2 regions of the Pseudomonas sp. MF09150 genome follow, and region 1 is predicted to be linked to the other one. Evidence: predicted binding sites of a transcription regulator. Region 1 holds the regulator's gene; the other holds the start of a gene.

The links. Region 1 encodes sigma-54, which starts transcription at its own class of promoters, with help from an activator protein. Its sites were predicted from a motif close to ANTGGCATNNANNTTGCTNT; they were not measured.
Region 2: flgB (flagellar basal body rod protein FlgB) is a predicted target of sigma-54. The motif match lies at 3,968-3,987, and genes of this name have one in related genera.

The regions. Positions count from the first base shown of each region.
Region 1 covers NZ_JCBCUS010000005.1:462,588-473,781, reverse strand. Annotated here, with positions in the region: gene rapZ (RNase adapter RapZ) at 1-455, opposite strand, end outside; gene ptsN (PTS IIA-like nitrogen regulatory protein PtsN) at 458-922, opposite strand; gene hpf (ribosome hibernation-promoting factor, HPF/YfiA family) at 935-1,240, opposite strand; gene AC19YX_RS21130 (RNA polymerase factor sigma-54) at 1,320-2,813, opposite strand; gene lptB (LPS export ABC transporter ATP-binding protein) at 2,996-3,721, opposite strand; gene lptA (lipopolysaccharide transport periplasmic protein LptA) at 3,721-4,266, opposite strand; gene lptC (LPS export ABC transporter periplasmic protein LptC) at 4,253-4,825, opposite strand; gene AC19YX_RS21110 (KdsC family phosphatase) at 4,834-5,358, opposite strand; gene AC19YX_RS21105 (KpsF/GutQ family sugar-phosphate isomerase) at 5,358-6,332, opposite strand; gene AC19YX_RS21100 (ATP-binding cassette domain-containing protein) at 6,600-7,409, shown strand; gene mlaE (lipid asymmetry maintenance ABC transporter permease subunit MlaE) at 7,409-8,206, shown strand; gene mlaD (outer membrane lipid asymmetry maintenance protein MlaD) at 8,206-8,673, shown strand; gene AC19YX_RS21085 (MlaC/ttg2D family ABC transporter substrate-binding protein) at 8,685-9,338, shown strand; gene AC19YX_RS21080 (STAS domain-containing protein) at 9,335-9,640, shown strand; gene AC19YX_RS21075 (BolA family protein) at 9,756-10,007, shown strand; gene murA (UDP-N-acetylglucosamine 1-carboxyvinyltransferase) at 10,030-11,194, shown strand, end outside.
Region 2 covers NZ_JCBCUS010000007.1:367,574-374,054, forward strand. Annotated here, with positions in the region: gene pbpC (penicillin-binding protein 1C) at 1-577, shown strand, start outside; gene flgE (flagellar hook protein FlgE) at 959-2,287, opposite strand; gene flgD (flagellar hook assembly protein FlgD) at 2,318-3,055, opposite strand; gene flgC (flagellar basal body rod protein FlgC) at 3,071-3,514, opposite strand; gene flgB (flagellar basal body rod protein FlgB) at 3,518-3,925, opposite strand; gene cheR (protein-glutamate O-methyltransferase CheR) at 4,180-5,007, opposite strand; gene AC19YX_RS25400 (chemotaxis protein CheV) at 5,052-5,984, opposite strand; gene flgA (flagellar basal body P-ring formation chaperone FlgA) at 6,060-6,481, shown strand, end outside.

The DNA of each region.
Region 1 (11,194 bases):
GTGTCGCGCAGCTGATACAGGTTCAGATTAGTGGTGTTGATGGTCAGGTCGGCCAGGTCGACGATCGGGCCCAGGAGTTGGGTTTCGTCCTGAATCGCCTCGGCCAGGGAGCGATTGGCGCTGCTCAGCGGGTGGCGGCGACGGGTTTCCGAGAACCGCTTGAGCAGGGTCTCCTCGTCGGCGTCCAGGTACAGCACATCGCACTGGATGTGCCGGCTGCGCACTTCTTCCAACAGCTCGGGGAAGCGTGACAAGTGGCTTGGCAGGTTGCGCGCATCGATCGATACCGCCACCAGCGGTTGCGCCAGCTCGGTGTGGATCAACGCACGCTCGGCCAACTCCGGCAGCAGGCCTGCCGGCAAGTTGTCGATGCAGTAGTAGCCGTTATCCTCCAGGACAGCGAGGGCGGTACTTTTACCGGAGCCGGAGCGGCCGCTGACAATGATCAAGCGCATGGTTACTGACCGTTCTGCTCGTCCAGGACTACCTGATACAGGGCTTGGTTGCTGTCGGCGCTGCGCAGCCTGTCACGCACTTCCTTGCGATCAAGCATGCTGGCGATCTGCCGCAGCAGTTCCAGGTGCGCATCGGTGGCAGCTTCGGGGACCAGCAGTACGAACAGCAGGTCGACCGGAGCGCCGTCGATGGCGTCGAAATCGATGGGAGCGTCCAGGTGCATCAACGCACTGATGGGCGACTCGCAGCCTTTGAGGCGGCAATGGGGAATGGCGATGCCGTTGCCAAAACCGGTGGAACCGAGTTTTTCACGGGCAATCAGGCTCTCGAAGACATCCTGCATCTCCAGATCCGGCACTTCACGGCTGATCAGGTTGGCAATTTGTTCGAGGGCGCGTTTTTTACTGCCGCCCGGCACGTTCACGAGGGAACGGCCGGGGGTCAGGATACTTTCAAGTCGGATCATGGGAGGGGAGTGTTAGCGACCCGTGCCTTGGAGAAGGTGGAGTTGCTTTTCCTTATGCTTTTTCAGTTGGCGGTCCAGCTTATCCGTGAGCAGGTCGATCGCGGCATACATATCGTCATGTTCTGCATTGGCGACAACCTCCCCACCGTGGATGTGCAGGGTGGCTTCGATTTTCTGCTTCAGTTTCTCGACAGCCATCGTTACCTGCACATTGGTAATCTTGTCAAAGTGCCGCTCCAGTCGGTCGAGTTTTTCGCCGATGTAGGCGCGCAGGGGCTCGGTCACTTCCAGTTGGTGTCCACTGATGTTGACTTGCATACAGCTTCTCCTTCGTTGCCAGTGCATAAAGCGGCAGGCTGGGTTGCCTGCCACTGGAACGCTGTGGCGAGCCCGGCGGTTACATCAACCGCTTCCGTTCGCTGGAAGGCGCGATCCCAAGGGATTCGCGGTACTTGGCGACGGTACGACGGGCTACCTGAATGCCTTGTGCCTCCAGTAAACCAGCGATCTTGCTGTCACTCAACGGCTTTTTCTGATTTTCCGCGGCCACCAGTTTTTTGATGATCGCGCGAATCGCCGTGGACGAGCATTCACCGCCTTCGGAGGTACTTACGTGGCTGGAGAAAAAGTATTTCAGTTCATAAATACCCCGTGGGGTATGCATGAATTTTTGCGTGGTCACCCGGGAAATCGTCGATTCGTGCATGCCCACCGCTTCGGCGATGTCGTGCAGGACCAAAGGCTTCATCGCTTCGTCGCCGTACTCGAGGAAGCCGCGCTGATGCTCGACGATCTGGGTCGCGACTTTCATCAGGGTTTCGTTGCGGCTTTGCAGGCTCTTGATGAACCAGCGGGCCTCTTGCAGCTGATTGCGCATGAAAGTGTTGTCGGCGCTGCTGTCGGCACGGCGCACGAAGCCTGCGTACTGCGGGTTGACCCGCAGGCGCGGTACTGATTCCTGGTTCAGCTCGACCAGCCAGCGCTCGTTGTCCTTGCGTACGATCACGTCAGGGACCACGTACTCGGCCTCGGCAGACTCGATCTGCGAGCCGGGACGCGGGTTCAGACTCTGTACCAGTTCGATGACCTGGCGCAGCTCGTCTTCCTTGAGCTTCATGCGGCGCATCAGTTGGCTGTAGTCGCGGCTGCCCAGCAGGTCGATGTAGTCGCTGACCAGGCGTTGTGCCTCGCTCAGCCAAGGCGTCTTGGCTGGCAGCTGGCGCAGTTGCAGCAACAGGCACTCACCCAGGGTGCGTGCGCCGATGCCGGCCGGCTCGAATTGCTGGATGCGGTGCAGGACGGCTTCGATCTCGTCCAGCTCGATGTCCAGCTCCGGATCGAAGGCTTCGAGGATTTCCTCGAGGGTTTCGTCCAGGTAGCCCTGGTTATTGATGCAGTCGATCAGGGTTACGGCAATCAGGCGGTCGGTGTCGGACATCGGCGCCAGGTTCAGTTGCCACAGCAGGTGGCTCTGCAGGCTTTCGCCGGCCGAGGTGCGGGTGGTGAAGTCCCACTCGTCGTCATCGTTGCTGGGCAGGCTGCTGGCGCTGGTCTGGTAAACGTCTTCCCAGGCGGTATCCACCGGCAATTCGTTGGGAATGCGCTCGTTCCACTCGCCGTCCTCGAGGTTGTCCACCGTGGGGGCGGTTTCCTGGTAGGAGGGTTCCTGGATGTCGGTGTTGGGTTTTTGCTCGGCGTTGTCGGCCAGAGGGTCGGTGTTGTCGAAGTCGTCGCCTTCTTCCTGGCGTTCGAGCATCGGATTGGACTCCAAGGCCTCCTGGATTTCCTGTTGCAGGTCCAGGGTCGACAATTGGAGCAGGCGGATGGCCTGTTGCAGCTGCGGTGTCATCGTCAGCTGCTGGCCCATTCTCAGGACTAGCGATGGTTTCATGGCAGGGGCTTAACACCTTATTCGCCGGCGCACATGCGCCATCCACTACAGGGCGCGTGAGCGCCAAACATAAGCAAATTATATGCCTGAAACTGAAGTGTTTGCCTAGAGCGCGGTAACAATAAAATTTGTAGGGATTTATTGAAGGTGGCGCTCTGGCGACTAGCCAAACACCTCAGTGCTTACAGGCGGAACTCATGGCCCAGATACACTTCCTTGACCAATTCGTTGGCCAGGATGGTTTCGGGCGTGCCCTCGGCGATCAGCTGACCGTCGCTGACGATGTAGGCGGTTTCGCAGATATCGAGGGTTTCCCGGACATTGTGGTCGGTGATCAGTACACCAATGCCCTTGGCCTTGAGGTGATGGATGATCTGCTTGATGTCGCCGACCGAGATCGGGTCCACGCCGGCGAAAGGTTCGTCGAGCAGGATGAATTTCGGCGATGTGGCCAGGGCGCGGGCGATTTCCACCCGGCGGCGTTCACCACCGGACAGGCTCATGCCGAGGTTGTCGCGAATGTGGTGGATGTGGAACTCCTGGAGCAGGCTTTCCAGTTCCTTGCGGCGGCCGGCCTTGTCGAGCTCCTTGCGGGTCTCGAGGATGGCCATGATGTTGTCGGCGACCGACAGCTTGCGAAAGATCGACGCTTCCTGGGGCAGGTAGCCGATGCCGGCACGGGCGCGGCCGTGCATGGGCTGGTGGCTGACGTCGAGGTCGTCGATCAGCACACGGCCCTGATCGGCCTGGACCAGGCCGACGATCATGTAGAAGCAGGTGGTCTTGCCGGCGCCGTTGGGGCCGAGCAGGCCGACGATCTGACCGCTGTCGATGGACAGGCTGACGTCACGCACGACCTGACGGCTCTTGTAGCTCTTGGCCAGATGCTGAGCTTTCAGAGTTGCCATTACTGGGCCTTTTGCTCGTCAGTTTTCTTTTTCGGCTGGATGACCATATCGATCCGCGGACGTGGCGCGGTGACCGAGCTGCCATTGGCGCGACCGGCGTTGGCGACCTGCTTGACGGTGTCGTAGACGATTTTCTCGCCTTCGGTGGTGTTGCCGTCGTTGATCACCTTGGCCTTGTCGATCAGTACGATGCGGTTTTGCGCAGCGTGGTACTGAATGGTCACGGCGTAGGCCTGTACCGGTTTGGGGTCGGTGGCTTTCTGCAACTGCTCGAAATACGCCAGGTTGCCCACCGAGGTCACCACGTCGATTTCACCGGACGCGGTGCGGGTGATGGTCACGGTATTGCCGGTGATCTTCATCGAGCCCTGGGTGATGATCACATCGCCCTTGTAGGTGGCGATGCCCTGGCGGTCATCGAGTTGCGCGTCATCGGCCTGAATACGGATAGGTTGTTGGCTATCGTTCGGCAGAGCCCAGGCGCTCACGCTTCCCAGTGCTGCGCCCAGACTGAGCAAAATAGGGAGGGTTTTAACGAGCCTCATACTGTCCTCTTACGTTCGATAGCAGGTTCATCCTGCCGTCTTTCAAATACGCTTTCATTCCCTTGGCCGTAGTCACGCCCCCGGCGCCGTCGATTCTAACGGCTTGCTCGGTCTGCGCATATTGCTTCTGCGGGAATACTGTCATGCGGGTAGTGGTAATCAGTACCGTGCGATTTTTCTCATCGGTGCGTGCGACCCGTACCGAATCGATCAGCTCGACTTCAGTGCCGTCCGGATTGACCTCGCCGCGTTCGCTCTGGACATGCCAGGGGAAGGTGGTGCCGCGGTACATCTGCAGGTCCGGCTTGGTCAGCAGGGTGACTTCGGTGGCCTTCAGGTGCTCGACCTTGTCGGACGTCATCTCGTACTGCATTTTGCCGTCCGGCAGGTACTGCACGCTGCGGGCGTTGACCGCGTAATAGTCGATGGCGCTCTCGTCGACCTGTGCCACTGGCTTGTCGAGGAAGCGTTCCGGACTGATATTCCAATAGCCGACTGCCGCGAACAACGCGGCAAGGACCCCGAACAGCAGAATGTTGCGAATCTTTTTGCTCAGCATAAAAGGCTCTATAAGTAGGCGGCGTTGGCCGCTTCAAGGCTGCCTTGGGCGCGCAGGATCAGCTCGCAAAATTCGCGCGCGGCACCTTCGCCGCCACGGGCCTGGGTGATGCCGTGGGCGTGTTCGCGGACGAAACTTGCAGCATTGGCCACGGCCATGCCCAGGCCGACGCGGCGGATTACCGGCAAGTCCGGCAGATCGTCACCGAGGTAGGCGACCTGGTCATAGCTTAGGCCGAGTTGGCCAAGTAGCTCGTCGAGTACCACCAGCTTGTCTTCGCGGCCTTGGTACAGATGGGGAATTCCCAGGTTCTTGGCCCGGCGCTCGACCACCGGGGTCTTGCGTCCGCTGATGATTGCGGTCTGCACGCCAGCGGCCATCAGCATCTTGATGCCCTGGCCGTCGAGGGTGTTGAAGGTCTTGAACTCGCTGCCGTCTTCGAGGAAGTACAGGCGACCGTCGGTCAGTACGCCGTCGACGTCAAAAATCGCCAGCTTGATGTTTTTGCCACGTTGCAGCAGGTCGGCACTCATCACATTACTCCGGCACGCAGCAGGTCGGACAGGTTGAAGGCGCCGATAGGTCGGTCCTCCTTGTCCACCACTACCAGTGCGTTGATTCGATGGTCTTCCATGATTTTCAGCGCTTCGGCTGCCAGCATATCGGCACGAGCGGTCTTGCCATGAAGGGTCATGACTTCATCGATGGTCGCATGATGGATATCGATGGTGCGATCCAGGGTGCGGCGCAGGTCACCGTCCGTGAAGATCCCGGCCAGGCGCCCATCGGTCTCGATGATCGCGGTCATGCCTAGGCCCTTGCGGGTCATTTCCATGAGCGCGTCCTTGAGCAGGGTGCCGCGTTGCACCAGGGGCAGTTCGCTGCCGGCATGCATCACGTTCTCGACTTTTAGCAGCAGGCGACGACCCAGGGCACCGCCCGGATGGGAAAACGCGAAGTCTTCGGCGGTAAAGCCGCGGGCTTCCAGCAGTGCCACGGCCAGGGCGTCGCCCATGACCAGGGCGGCAGTGGTGGACGAGGTCGGCGCCAGGTTCAGCGGGCAGGCTTCGTGTTCAACGTGGACGTTGAGATTGACCTCGGCGGCCTTGGCCAGCGGTGAGTCCGGGTTGCCGGTGAGGCTGATGAGCTGGATGCCCAGGCGCTTGATCAGCGGCAACAGGGTCACGATTTCATTGGTCGAGCCCGAATTGGACAGGGCCAGGATCACGTCGTCCCGGGTAATCATGCCCATGTCGCCGTGGCTGGCTTCGGCCGGGTGGACAAAAAACGCCGTGGTGCCGGTGCTGGCCAGGGTCGCGGCAATCTTGTTGCCGATATGCCCGGATTTGCCCATGCCGACCACGACTACGCGGCCTTTGCTGGCCAGAATCATCTCGCAAGCGCGTACGAAATCAGCGTCGATAAGGGGCAGCAGGGCTTCTACTGCTTCAACTTCGAGGCGGATGGTGCGTTGTGCCGATTGAATCAGGTCGCTGGATTGGCTCATGTCAGAAATCGTATAGCCTGATGAAAAGGCGGCGATTATAGCGGTAATGATCAATTCCCTCACGCAAGTTCGTCAGCCTTTCTTGGGGGTAACTAAGGAAAGGCCTGGTTTTTTGCCTGTCGTGTGGCTGAATAGCCGAGGCTTCGGCCTTGGGGGCTCCGTATCAGCAATGATATAGTTCGCCGCCAGTTCGGCCTGCCCCGGGTGAATCAACTCCCGGCAGGGAGCCTAGCGCCCGAGTGATAGGCTGCATCGCAAGGAGTTTAGATGAGTGCCGATAACGCCTACGCGGTCGAGCTGAAGGGGCTGTCCTTCAAGCGCGGTACGCGCAGCATCTTCAATAACGTGGATATTCGTATTCCACGGGGCAAGGTCACCGGGATCATGGGGCCTTCCGGTTGCGGAAAGACCACCCTGCTGCGCCTGATGGGCGCGCAATTACGCCCCAGCGCCGGTGAAGTGTGGGTCAACGGCCAGAATCTGCCGGAGCTCTCACGCAGCGACCTGTTCGACGCACGCAAGCAAATGGGCGTGCTGTTCCAGAGTGGCGCGCTTTTTACCGACTTGGACGTGTTCGAGAACGTTGCATTCCCGCTGCGGGTCCATACCCAGCTGCCGGATGAAATGATCCGCGACATCGTCCTGCTCAAGCTGCAGGCGGTCGGACTGCGTGGCGCCATCGAATTGATGCCCGATGAGCTGTCCGGCGGCATGAAGCGTCGCGTGGCATTGGCCCGGGCGATCGCCCTGGACCCGCAGATCCTCATGTATGACGAGCCGTTCGTGGGCCAGGACCCGATTGCCATGGGGGTTCTGGTGCGCCTGATTCGCCTGCTCAACGACGCGCTGGGCATTACCAGCATCGTTGTGTCACACGATCTTGCAGAAACCGCGAGCATTGCCGATTACATCTACGTGGTCGGCGATGGCCAAGTATTGGGGCAGGGCACGCCCGATGAGCTGATGGGGTCCGATAATCCGCGCATCCGCCAGTTCATGAAAGGCGACCCCGACGGTCCGGTACCCTTTCACTTTCCAGCGCCGGACTACCGCGCAGATCTTCTGGGGAAGCGCTGATGCGCAAGATATCTTTAGTGGAGAGGGTTCGCCTCTTCGGTCGTTCGGGCATCGATGTGGTTTCGGTGCTAGGGCGTTCCACGCTGTTTCTGTTTCACGCCCTGCTGGGGCGCGGCGGCATCGGCGGCAGTTTTGGCCTGTTGATCAAGCAACTGCATGCCGTAGGCGTGATGTCGCTGGTGATCATTGTGGTCTCCGGGGTATTCATCGGCATGGTGTTGGCGCTGCAAGGCTTCAATATCCTGTCCAGCTACGGGTCGGAGCAGGCAGTAGGGCAGATGGTCGCCCTGACGCTGTTGCGCGAACTGGGGCCGGTGGTGACTGCGCTGCTGTTCGCCGGACGTGCCGGATCGGCGCTGACGGCGGAAATCGGCAACATGAAATCCACCGAGCAGCTGTCAAGCCTGGAAATGATTGGCGTGGACCCGCTCAAATACATCGTCGCCCCGCGTTTGTGGGCCGGCTTCATTTCCCTGCCGTTGCTGGCGATCATTTTCAGTGTGGTCGGGATCTGGGGTGGTTCGTGGGTGGCCGTCGATTGGTTGGGAGTCTATGAGGGTTCCTACTGGTCGAACATGCAAAATAGCGTGACGTTCAGCGGTGACGTGCTCAATGGTGTTATTAAAAGCATTGTCTTTGCGTTCGTCGTGACATGGATCGCCGTATTCCAAGGTTATGACTGTGAGCCCACTTCAGAAGGGATCAGTCGTGCCACTACCAAGACCGTGGTGTATGCCTCATTGGCTGTACTCGGCCTGGACTTTATTCTGACCGCCTTGATGTTTGGAGATTTCTGATGCAAAACCGCACCCTGGAAATCGGTGTCGGCCTTTTCTTGCTGGCTGGCATCCTGGCTTTGCTGTTGCTGGCGCTGCGGGTCAGTGGCCTGTCCCCGAGCGCAGCCACCGATACTTATAAACTTTATGCCTATTTCGACAATATCGCCGGTTTGACTGTCAGAGCCAAAGTGACCATGGCCGGTGTGACCATCGGCAAGGTCACGGCTATCGATCTGGATCGCGACAGTTTCACCGGTCGTGTGACGCTGCAAGTGGAAAAGCGCGTAGATAACCTGCCGACTGACTCCACTGCATCTATTCTCACGGCTGGCCTGTTGGGTGAGAAATACATCGGTATCAGCGTCGGTGGGGAAGAAGCCTTGCTCAAGGATGGCGGGACCATCCATGACACCCAGTCGTCGCTGGTACTTGAGGACCTGATCGGTAAATTCCTGCTCAATACCGTTAGCAAAGACGCCAAATGAGGAGTTTTTCCATGATCTCTACCTTGCGACGTGGCCTGTTGGTATTACTCGCGGCACTGCCGTTGATGGCTAACGCCGTGGCTGCGCCTTCCGCGCATGAACTGGTTCAGGACACCACTACCCGGTTGCTCGCCGATCTGGCGGCCAACAAAGAGAAGTACAAGCAGAGCCCAAGCGAGTTCTACCAGGCGCTCAACGGCATCGTTGGCCCGGTGGTGGATGCCGATGGCATTTCGCGCAGCATCATGACCGTGAAGTACTCGCGCAAGGCCACCCCGGAGCAGATGGCGCGCTTCCAGGAAAACTTCAAGCGCAGCCTGATGCAGTTCTATGGCAATGCGTTGCTCGAGTACAACAACCAGGGCATCACCGTATCTCCGGCCAAGGATGAAAGCGGTACCCGCACCAGCGTCGACATGCAGGTCAAGGGCAACAACGGCTCGATCTACCCTGTGTCCTACACCCTTGAGAAAATCGACGGTGAGTGGAAAGTGCGCAACGTGATCATCAACGGCATCAATATCGGCAAGCTGTTCCGTGATCAGTTCGCTGATGCCATGCAGCGCAATGGCAACGACCTGGACAAAACCATCAACGGTTGGGCCGGTGAAGTGGCCAAGGCCAAGGAAGTGACCGAAGACGCCGCGCAGAAGGCCGCGCAATGAGCGAGTCGGCCGTCCGCCAGGGGAATGCTGGCGAATTGCTGCTTAGCGGAGTGCTGGATTACCGCAGCGGCCCGGGCCTGCGCAAGCAGGGCCAGTCGCTGATCAAGGCCAGCCAGGAAGCCACATTGGTGCTCGATTGCTCGGCGGTGACCAAGTCCAGCAGCGTCGGTCTGGCGCTGCTGCTGGCGTTCATGCGTGATGGGCTGGCGGCTGGCAAGGCCGTCAGCGTTCGTGGATTGCCCGAAGACATGCGTGAAATTGCCCAGGTCTCCGGCCTCACCGAAATCCTGACCCATCCGTAATAACCCACCTTTATAGAAGCCCCCCGTCAGAGTCCTGCTATGCGGGGTTCGCAGGCGCGGGGCTTTTTTGTATGATGTGCGACCCGCGCGCACAGGGCGCCGATTGAGGTTGAGCATGCAGGCCACCGAAGTGAAGAGCTTTCTTGAGGGAAAGCTGTCCGAGACTCTTTTATCAGTACAGGTAGAAGTTGAGGGCGAAGGCTGCAACTTTCAGCTGAACGTGATTAGTGACGAACTGGTGGCTTTGAGCCCGGTCAAGCGTCAGCAGAGCATCTATGCCCATTTGAACCCATGGATCGCCGATGGCAGCATCCACGCGGTCACTATGAAATTTTTCAGCAGCGCGGCCTGGGCCGAGCGCACCTGAGCCCAAGGGCGTCGAGATTCTTATGGATAAATTGATTATTACCGGCGGTGTTCGTCTTGATGGCGAAATCCGCATCTCCGGGGCGAAGAACTCCGCCCTGCCGATTCTGGCTGCTACCCTGCTGTGCGATGGCCCGGTGACTGTGGCCAACCTGCCGCACTTGCACGACATCACCACCATGATCGAGCTGTTCGGTCGCATGGGCATCGAACCGGTGATCGACGAGAAGCTCAGCGTCGAAATCGACCCGCGCACCATCAAGACCCTGATCGCACCGTACGAGCTGGTGAAAACCATGCGTGCCTCGATCCTGGTACTGGGCCCGATGGTTGCCCGTTTCGGCGAAGCCGAAGTGGCCCTGCCTGGCGGTTGCGCCATCGGTTCGCGTCCGGTCGACCTGCACATCCGTGGCCTGGAAGCCATGGGCGCGGTGATTGACGTCGAAGGTGGCTACATCAAGGCCAAGGCCCCTGAGGGCGGCCTGCGCGGTGCACACTTCTTCTTCGACACCGTCAGCGTGACCGGTACCGAAAACATCATGATGGCGGCCGCTCTGGCCAAAGGCCGCAGTGTGCTGCAAAACGCCGCTCGCGAACCTGAAGTCATCGACCTGGCGAACTTCCTGATCGCCATGGGCGCCAAGATCAGCGGCGCCGGCACCGACACCATCACCATCGATGGCGTCGAGCGTCTGCACCCGGCCACCTACAAGGTGATGCCGGACCGTATCGAGACCGGCACCTACCTGGTGGCTGCAGCCGTTACCGGCGGCCGCGTCAAGGTCAAGGACACCGATCCGACCATCCTCGAAGCCGTGCTGGAAAAACTGCGCGAAGCCGGTGCTGAAATCACCTGCGGCGAAGACTGGATCGAACTGAACATGCACGGCAAGCGGCCGAAAGCCGTGAACGTGCGCACCGCTCCGTACCCGGCGTTCCCGACCGACATGCAGGCGCAGTTCATCTCCCTCAACGCGATTGCCGAAGGCACTGGCGCGGTGATCGAGACTATCTTCGAAAACCGCTTCATGCACGTTTACGAACTGCACCGCATGGGCGCCAAGATCCAGGTCGAAGGCAACACGGCCATCGTCACCGGCACCGAGAAGCTCAAGGGCGCGCCTGTCATGGCCACCGACCTGCGTGCTTCGGCCAGCCTGGTGATTTCGGCCCTGATCGCCGAAGGCG
Region 2 (6,481 bases), on a different contig from region 1:
GCTGACGCGGATCCAGGTGTGCAGCGCCTCGGGCGAACTGCCCAACCGCTGGTGCCCGCAAACCCGCAAGACCTGGTACATCCCCGGCGTATCACCGATCCGGGTGTCTAACCTGCATCGCCCGGTGCTGATCGACACCCGCACCGGCAAGGCCGCCTGCCCGCCGTTTGACCCGCAGTACACCCGCGAGGAGGTCTTCGAATTCTGGCCCAGCGATGTGCGCCGGCTATACCGCGCCGCGGGGTTGCCAAGGCGCGCAGTGCCCAATGTGCTCAAGGCCTGCCAGCCCGAGCGCAATGCCGATCAGAGCGAGGCGCCACAAATACGCTCGCCGCTGACCCAGGTGACCTACAACCTGCGCCTGTCGCGGCCGGAAGAAAACATCCAGCTGAGCGCCAATGCCGCCAGTGACGCACGCCGGCTGTACTGGTTCGCCGACCAGACCCTGATCGGCCAGGGCCCACCCCAGGTCAGCCTCACCTGGCGACCACAAAGGTCCGCCAGCTATCAACTGCGAGTCACCGATGACCAGGGCCGCAGCGCCAGCCACACCTTGAACGTAGAGTTCCAACCCTGACCCAGCCTGTAGCCGCTGCCGAGCTTGGCGAGGCTGCACTGATTACATCAGGGAAAACTACGCCGTCTAACAAGGGCCAGCGTCCGAACGCGGCCCGAGCCTGGCGGCAGCGGCTACAGCGGCCCGAACCCGCGCTATCCCAGGCACACCCAGGCGAAGGTCATGCCGCAGAACAGCATCGGCAGGAGATCAAGAAACACATTCATTCGGGCACGTTCCCTGTTGGCGAGTGCCAGCAATGTAGTCGCTGAATATGACAATTGTCTGTCGCACCACAGCTCGCCACTGCGCCCTGCCCAGCCCCAAAACAGAAAAGCCCTGCCGGCATGACCCGGCAGGGCTTTTCGTGGCGAGTCGGGCTGAATGATCAGCCCGCCAGCATCAGGTCATCTGGATGATGGTCTGCATGATGGTGCTCTGGGTGGAGATGGTCTTGGCGTTCGCCTGGTAGTTGCTCTGCGCCTTGATCAGCTCGACCAGTTCGTTGGTCAGGTTGACGTTGGACTCTTCCAGGGAGTTGGACACCACAGAACCCAGGGTACCGGTCTGTGGCGCATCGTAGCCCGGGATGCCCGACGCGAAGGTTTCTTTCCAGCTGGTGCCGCCTACCGGCTGCAGGCCCTGCTCGTTGGTGAAGCTGGCCAGGGAAATCTGACCGATCGGCTTGGTCTGGTTGTTGCTGAAGTTGGCCAGCAACACACCGCTGCCGTCGATGGTCAGGTTGGTGATCTGGCCAGTGGCGTAGCCGTCCTGGGCCGGGATCGAGCGGGCGGTATCGGCGTTGAACTGGGTGGTATTGGCCACAGAGACCGACACGGTGCCGCCGGAGCTGGCGCCGTTGGCTTTCCACACGCCATTGGTCACGGTACCCGGGATCCAGCCAGTCAACTTCAGGTCGTTGCTGATGGTTGGGGCCCCTGGCGGGTTTGGAGTACTGACCTGCACCAACTTGCCAGAAGTATCGAACGTAATGGTCGAGGCGACTGGGTCGGTGGCGGAAAGGTTCTTGGTCGGCAGGCTGCCATCCATGTTGCGACCGTCGATCAGGGTGTAGGTCTTCCAGGTGTTGGCACCCGTCTTGACCATGTACTGGTCCATGCGGTGTTCGTTGCCCTGAGTATCAAAAATGGGCGTGCTGAACTGCTTGGTGAAGGTCGACGACAGCGTCGGGTCAAACCGATTACCAATTACCGTGTCGTCGATAGGGTCGGACGTCGAGTTCAGGTTGATGGTCGAGGACACCGAGGTGGTAGCCTTCGGCGCCAGGTTCGAGGTGTCGATCCGCAGGTCGGTCAACACACCGTTGATGATCTTGCCATTGGCATCCACACCGTAACCCTGCAGGCGAGCGGTGCCGTCGGAGTTGGTGACGTAGCCTTCCTTGTCGGTCTTGAAGGTACCGGCACGGGTGTAAGTCAACGAACCGTTGTTGCTCAGGACAAAGAAGCCCTGGCCCTGGATCCCCATGTCCAGCACGTTGCCGGTGTTGTTCACGTCACCCTGGTTGAACTGCTGGGAAACGTTGGCCAGGCGCACGCCGTTGCCAATCACTTTGCTGCCGCTGCCCAGCTTGGTGGCCGAGTAGACGTCGGCGAATTCCGCGCGCGACGATTTGAAACCGGTGGTTGCGACGTTGGCGATGTTGTTGCCGGTAACGTCCAGCTGCTTGTTGGCTGCATAGAGACCGCTAAGGCCGATATTGAAAGACATATTCCACTCCTTGTGCCGGGTTAGTCGGCTCTATATACCAATGGTTTTGACTTTGGACAGAGCGATCGGGCTGCTCAGTCCGGCGAGGTTCAACATCAATTCACCGCCAGTCTGGCTGATGGTGACGCTATTGACCGTCGCAGGCAGGTAGGTGACCAGGGCGACCGCGGTGTTATCGATCGTGGTGCTGGCTTTGAAGGTGTAGTTGCCCGGGTCGGCCTTGGTGCCGTCGGTCTTGGTGCCGTCCCAGGTGAAGCTCGAGGTGCCCGCAACCTGGCTGCCCAGATCGATGGTTTTCACCACTTTGCCGTCTTTGTCGGTGATGGTCACGGTCACGCCCGCGACGCTGCTCGGCACAGTGATCGAACCGGTCATGCTCTTGGTGGTGTCGACCTGGGTAGTGCCGGACTGCACGATCACCGAGCGACCGACCAGGGACGAGGCCTGCAGGGCCTGGCTCGACTTGTAGTTGCCGGAAATCGCGGTGACCGAGTCATTGAGCGTGGTGATGCCTTCCAGGCTGCTGAACTGCGCCAGTTGCGCCACGAACTCGCTGTTGTCCTGCGGGTCCAGAGGGTTCTGGTTTTTCAGCTGGGTCACCAGCAGTTGCAGGAACGCATCCTTGCCCAGGGCTTTTTTACCGGTGGCGCTGTTGGTGGCCGAGGTAATGCCGTCGGCGCTTGAGGTCGCGGTCTTTTTCGACGAGTTCGCGAGAATCTGATTCAGACTCAAGCTGCTGGTGGTGCTGGTGGTGTCGTTAATGCTCATTGGAGAGGCCCCTTATCACTGACCCAGGGTCAGGACCTTCTGCATCATGGTCTTGGCGGTGTTCATCATTTCGGCGTTGGTCTGAAACGAACGGCTCGCGGAAATCATGTCGGCCATTTCTTCAACCACGTTGACGTTGGGGTAGTAGACATAACCCTTGGCGTCAGCGGACGGATGGTTAGGCTCGTAACGCGCTTCGAGGTTGCTCTGGTCTTCGACCACACCCAGCACCTGCACGCCCTGGCCAGTGGAGTCCTGGTTCTGGAACAGCGACTGGCTGCCACCGCTCTGCGCACCCTGGAACATGGTGGCGAACACCGGGTGGCGGGCACGGTAGGTCTGGTCGATGCTCGACGACACGGTCTCGGCGTTGGCGATGTTACTGGCGACGGTGTTCAAGCGAGTGGTCTGAGCACTCATGCCGCTACCGGCGATATTGAAAACACTGGCGAGGGACATGGATTACTCTCCGCGCAGGGCCGAAATCAGCCCTTTGAATTTGCTGTTGAGCAGCGTGAAGCTGGCCTGGAAGTTGACCGAGTTCTCGGCGTAGTTCGACTGTTCCAGTTGGGCGTCCACGGTGTTCTGGTCGATGGAAGGCTGCATCGGCGTGCGGTACAGCAGCGACTCGTCGCCGTTACCCATGCCTTCAGCTTCGATATGACGGCTGTTGGTCATGTTCAAGGCAAAGGTGCCGTTCTTGGTCTTCTCGTTCTGCTCGGCGAGCACGGCGGAGAAATCCAGATCCCGAGCCTTGTAGTTCGGGGTGTCGGCGTTCGCGATGTTGTTGGCCAGAACTTCGGCGCGCTTGGCGCGAAAGCCCAGAGCCTGTTCATGGATACCGAGCGCTTTATCGAAGCTGATGCTCATGTCGGGAAACCTTTGGGTGACCTGATTTTTCGTAATCTGGATATAGCAAGCCCCGTGCCAAGTGCAAAAGCCCCGTAAATCAAGGCTTCGCCGGTAGCGGCAAGGCGGCAATGCCAGAAAAGCGGCAATGGATTTCCGCGATGCGCCAGCAAAGCGGCAACCTCACTGCCGCTTTTACGCCGCGCCCCGGCAACGACCAGGCACAAAAAAGGAGGCACAAGGGCCTCCTTTTATCGACTCGCTCTCCACCCGGCCTACTTCGCCTGGTAGATGATCCCCGGGCTGCACTGAACCATCTGGAAATGATCAGGCAGGCCGTTGAGCGCCTCGGATGCGCCAAGAAACAGGTAACCGCCCGGCTTCAAGGTGCTGTGAATGCGCATCAGGATGTCCTTCTTCACCTCAGCGGAGAAGTAGATCAACACGTTGCGGCAGAACACGATGTCGAACTTGCCGAGGCTCGCGTAGCTGTCCAGCAGATTGAACGAGCGGAACTCCACCCGACTCTTGATCGGCGCCTTGATCGCCCAGCGCCCCGGCCCTTTCGGGTCGAAGTAGCGTTGCAGGCGCTCGGCAGACAGGCCGCGGCCAATCGCCAGGCTGTCGTATTCGCCGGTCTTGCAGTTGTTGAGCATGGTGCCGGACAAATCGGTGGCAACGATCTGCACACCCATTTTCAGGTGACCCATGTTGGTCCGTTCGAACTCGTCGATCGACATCGACAACGAGTAGGGTTCCTGGCCCGACGAGCAGGCGGCCGACCAGATGCGCAAGCGCTGGTTCGGACTGGCCTTGATCGCTTCGGGAAGGACCTTGTTCTTCAGGACCTCAAAGGGATAGGTATCGCGAAACCATAAGGTTTCGTTAGTGGTCATGGCATCCACCACCTGCTCGCGCAAACCGCTGCGCGGCTGGGTCTGAATACGCTGCACCAGCTCACCCAGGGATTTGATGCCCTGCTGTTCCATCAGTTTGTTGAGACGGCTCGATACCAGATATTGCTTGTTCTCACCCAGCAAGATCCCACAGGCTTTTTCCAGGAAGACCCGGAACTGTTCGAAATCCAAATTACCCGTAGACAATGATGCCGCCTCTTAAATCGTATGACCGCCAAGAGCCGATGCCCCTAGCTGTTGTCTGCTGCTTTGATCCGGTCGACTACCCGGGATGCCAGGTCATCAGGACGGAATTTGGCAAGAAAGTCATCGGCACCGACCTTCTTCACCATCGCCTGATTGAATACACCTGACAACGAAGTATGCAGGATGATATGCAGTTTTTGCATGCGCGGATCGTTGCGTATCTCGGCCGTGAGGGTGTAACCGTCCATCTCCGGCATCTCGATGTCGGAAATCATCATCAGAAATTCTTCTTCCGGCTTCTTGCCCTCGTCCACCAGCTTGCGCAGGTAATCCAGGGCCTGGCGGCCGTCGTTCAGCGCGACCACTTCCACGCCAACCGTCTGCAGGCAGCGTGTCACCTGCTTGCGTGCCACCGACGAATCGTCGACGGTCAGTACCCGCAGGGATATCGCCTTGTGCTGGGTTTCGACGTCCACCACACCGACTGAAATCACTTCCGAGGTCGGCGCCACTTCCGCCAGCACCTTCTCGACATCGATGATTTCGACCAACTGATTGTCAACCCGGGTCACGGCCGTCAGGTAGTGATCGCGACCGGTGCCCTTGGGTGGCGGATGGATCTCCTCCCAGTTCATGTTGACGATACGTTCCACCGACCGCACCAGAAACCCCTGGGTCTTGGTGTTGTACTCAGTGATGATCACAAACGGGTTGCTCAGGTCTTTCAAACCACCCGAACCGGTGGCCATCGCCAGATCCAGGATCGGGATGGTCGCCCCGCGAATACTTGCGACACCGCACACGACAGGACTGGATTTAGGCATCAAGGTCAGTTTCGGGCACTGCAACACTTCCCGAACCTTGAACACGTTGATCCCGTAAAGCTGCTGGCCGTCCAGACGGAACAGCAGCAGCTCCAGGCGATTCTGCCCAACCAGTTGCGTGCGCTGGTTAACCGCATCCATTACACCCGCCATGCCCAGACTCCCCAAAGCTTTAAGTTCCGACGCACGCTCATCGCTAAACGGCACGGGGCTTGCTTTTTAACTGTTATGAACGCCAAAACGACACTTTTCCGACGCCTGACATCAAACTGCCGCAAATTACTTTGCGCGCTGTCAGTTTTGTCTATTTTCAACCCTGGCGGCCCTGCCCTTGCTGACTCGGTCACCCTGCCTGATCTACTTATCGGCGTCACTCAAGGGTTTCTTGAATTCACCGTAGAAGACTATCTGGCCACCAGTCAAACCGCCGGACGCTATGAAATCACGGTTGCCCAACTCGATCCGCGCATGCGCATGCCCAATTGCGACAAGGAATTGACAGCCACCCTTGAAAGCCCGGCGCAGCCCATTGGCCGTGTCACGGTCAAGGTTCGCTGCGACGGCGCCTCGCCCTGGACCGTGTTCGTGCCGGCCCAGGTCAAACTGTTTCGCGAAGTGGTGACCACGACCCGCCCCCTCAAGCGCGCCGG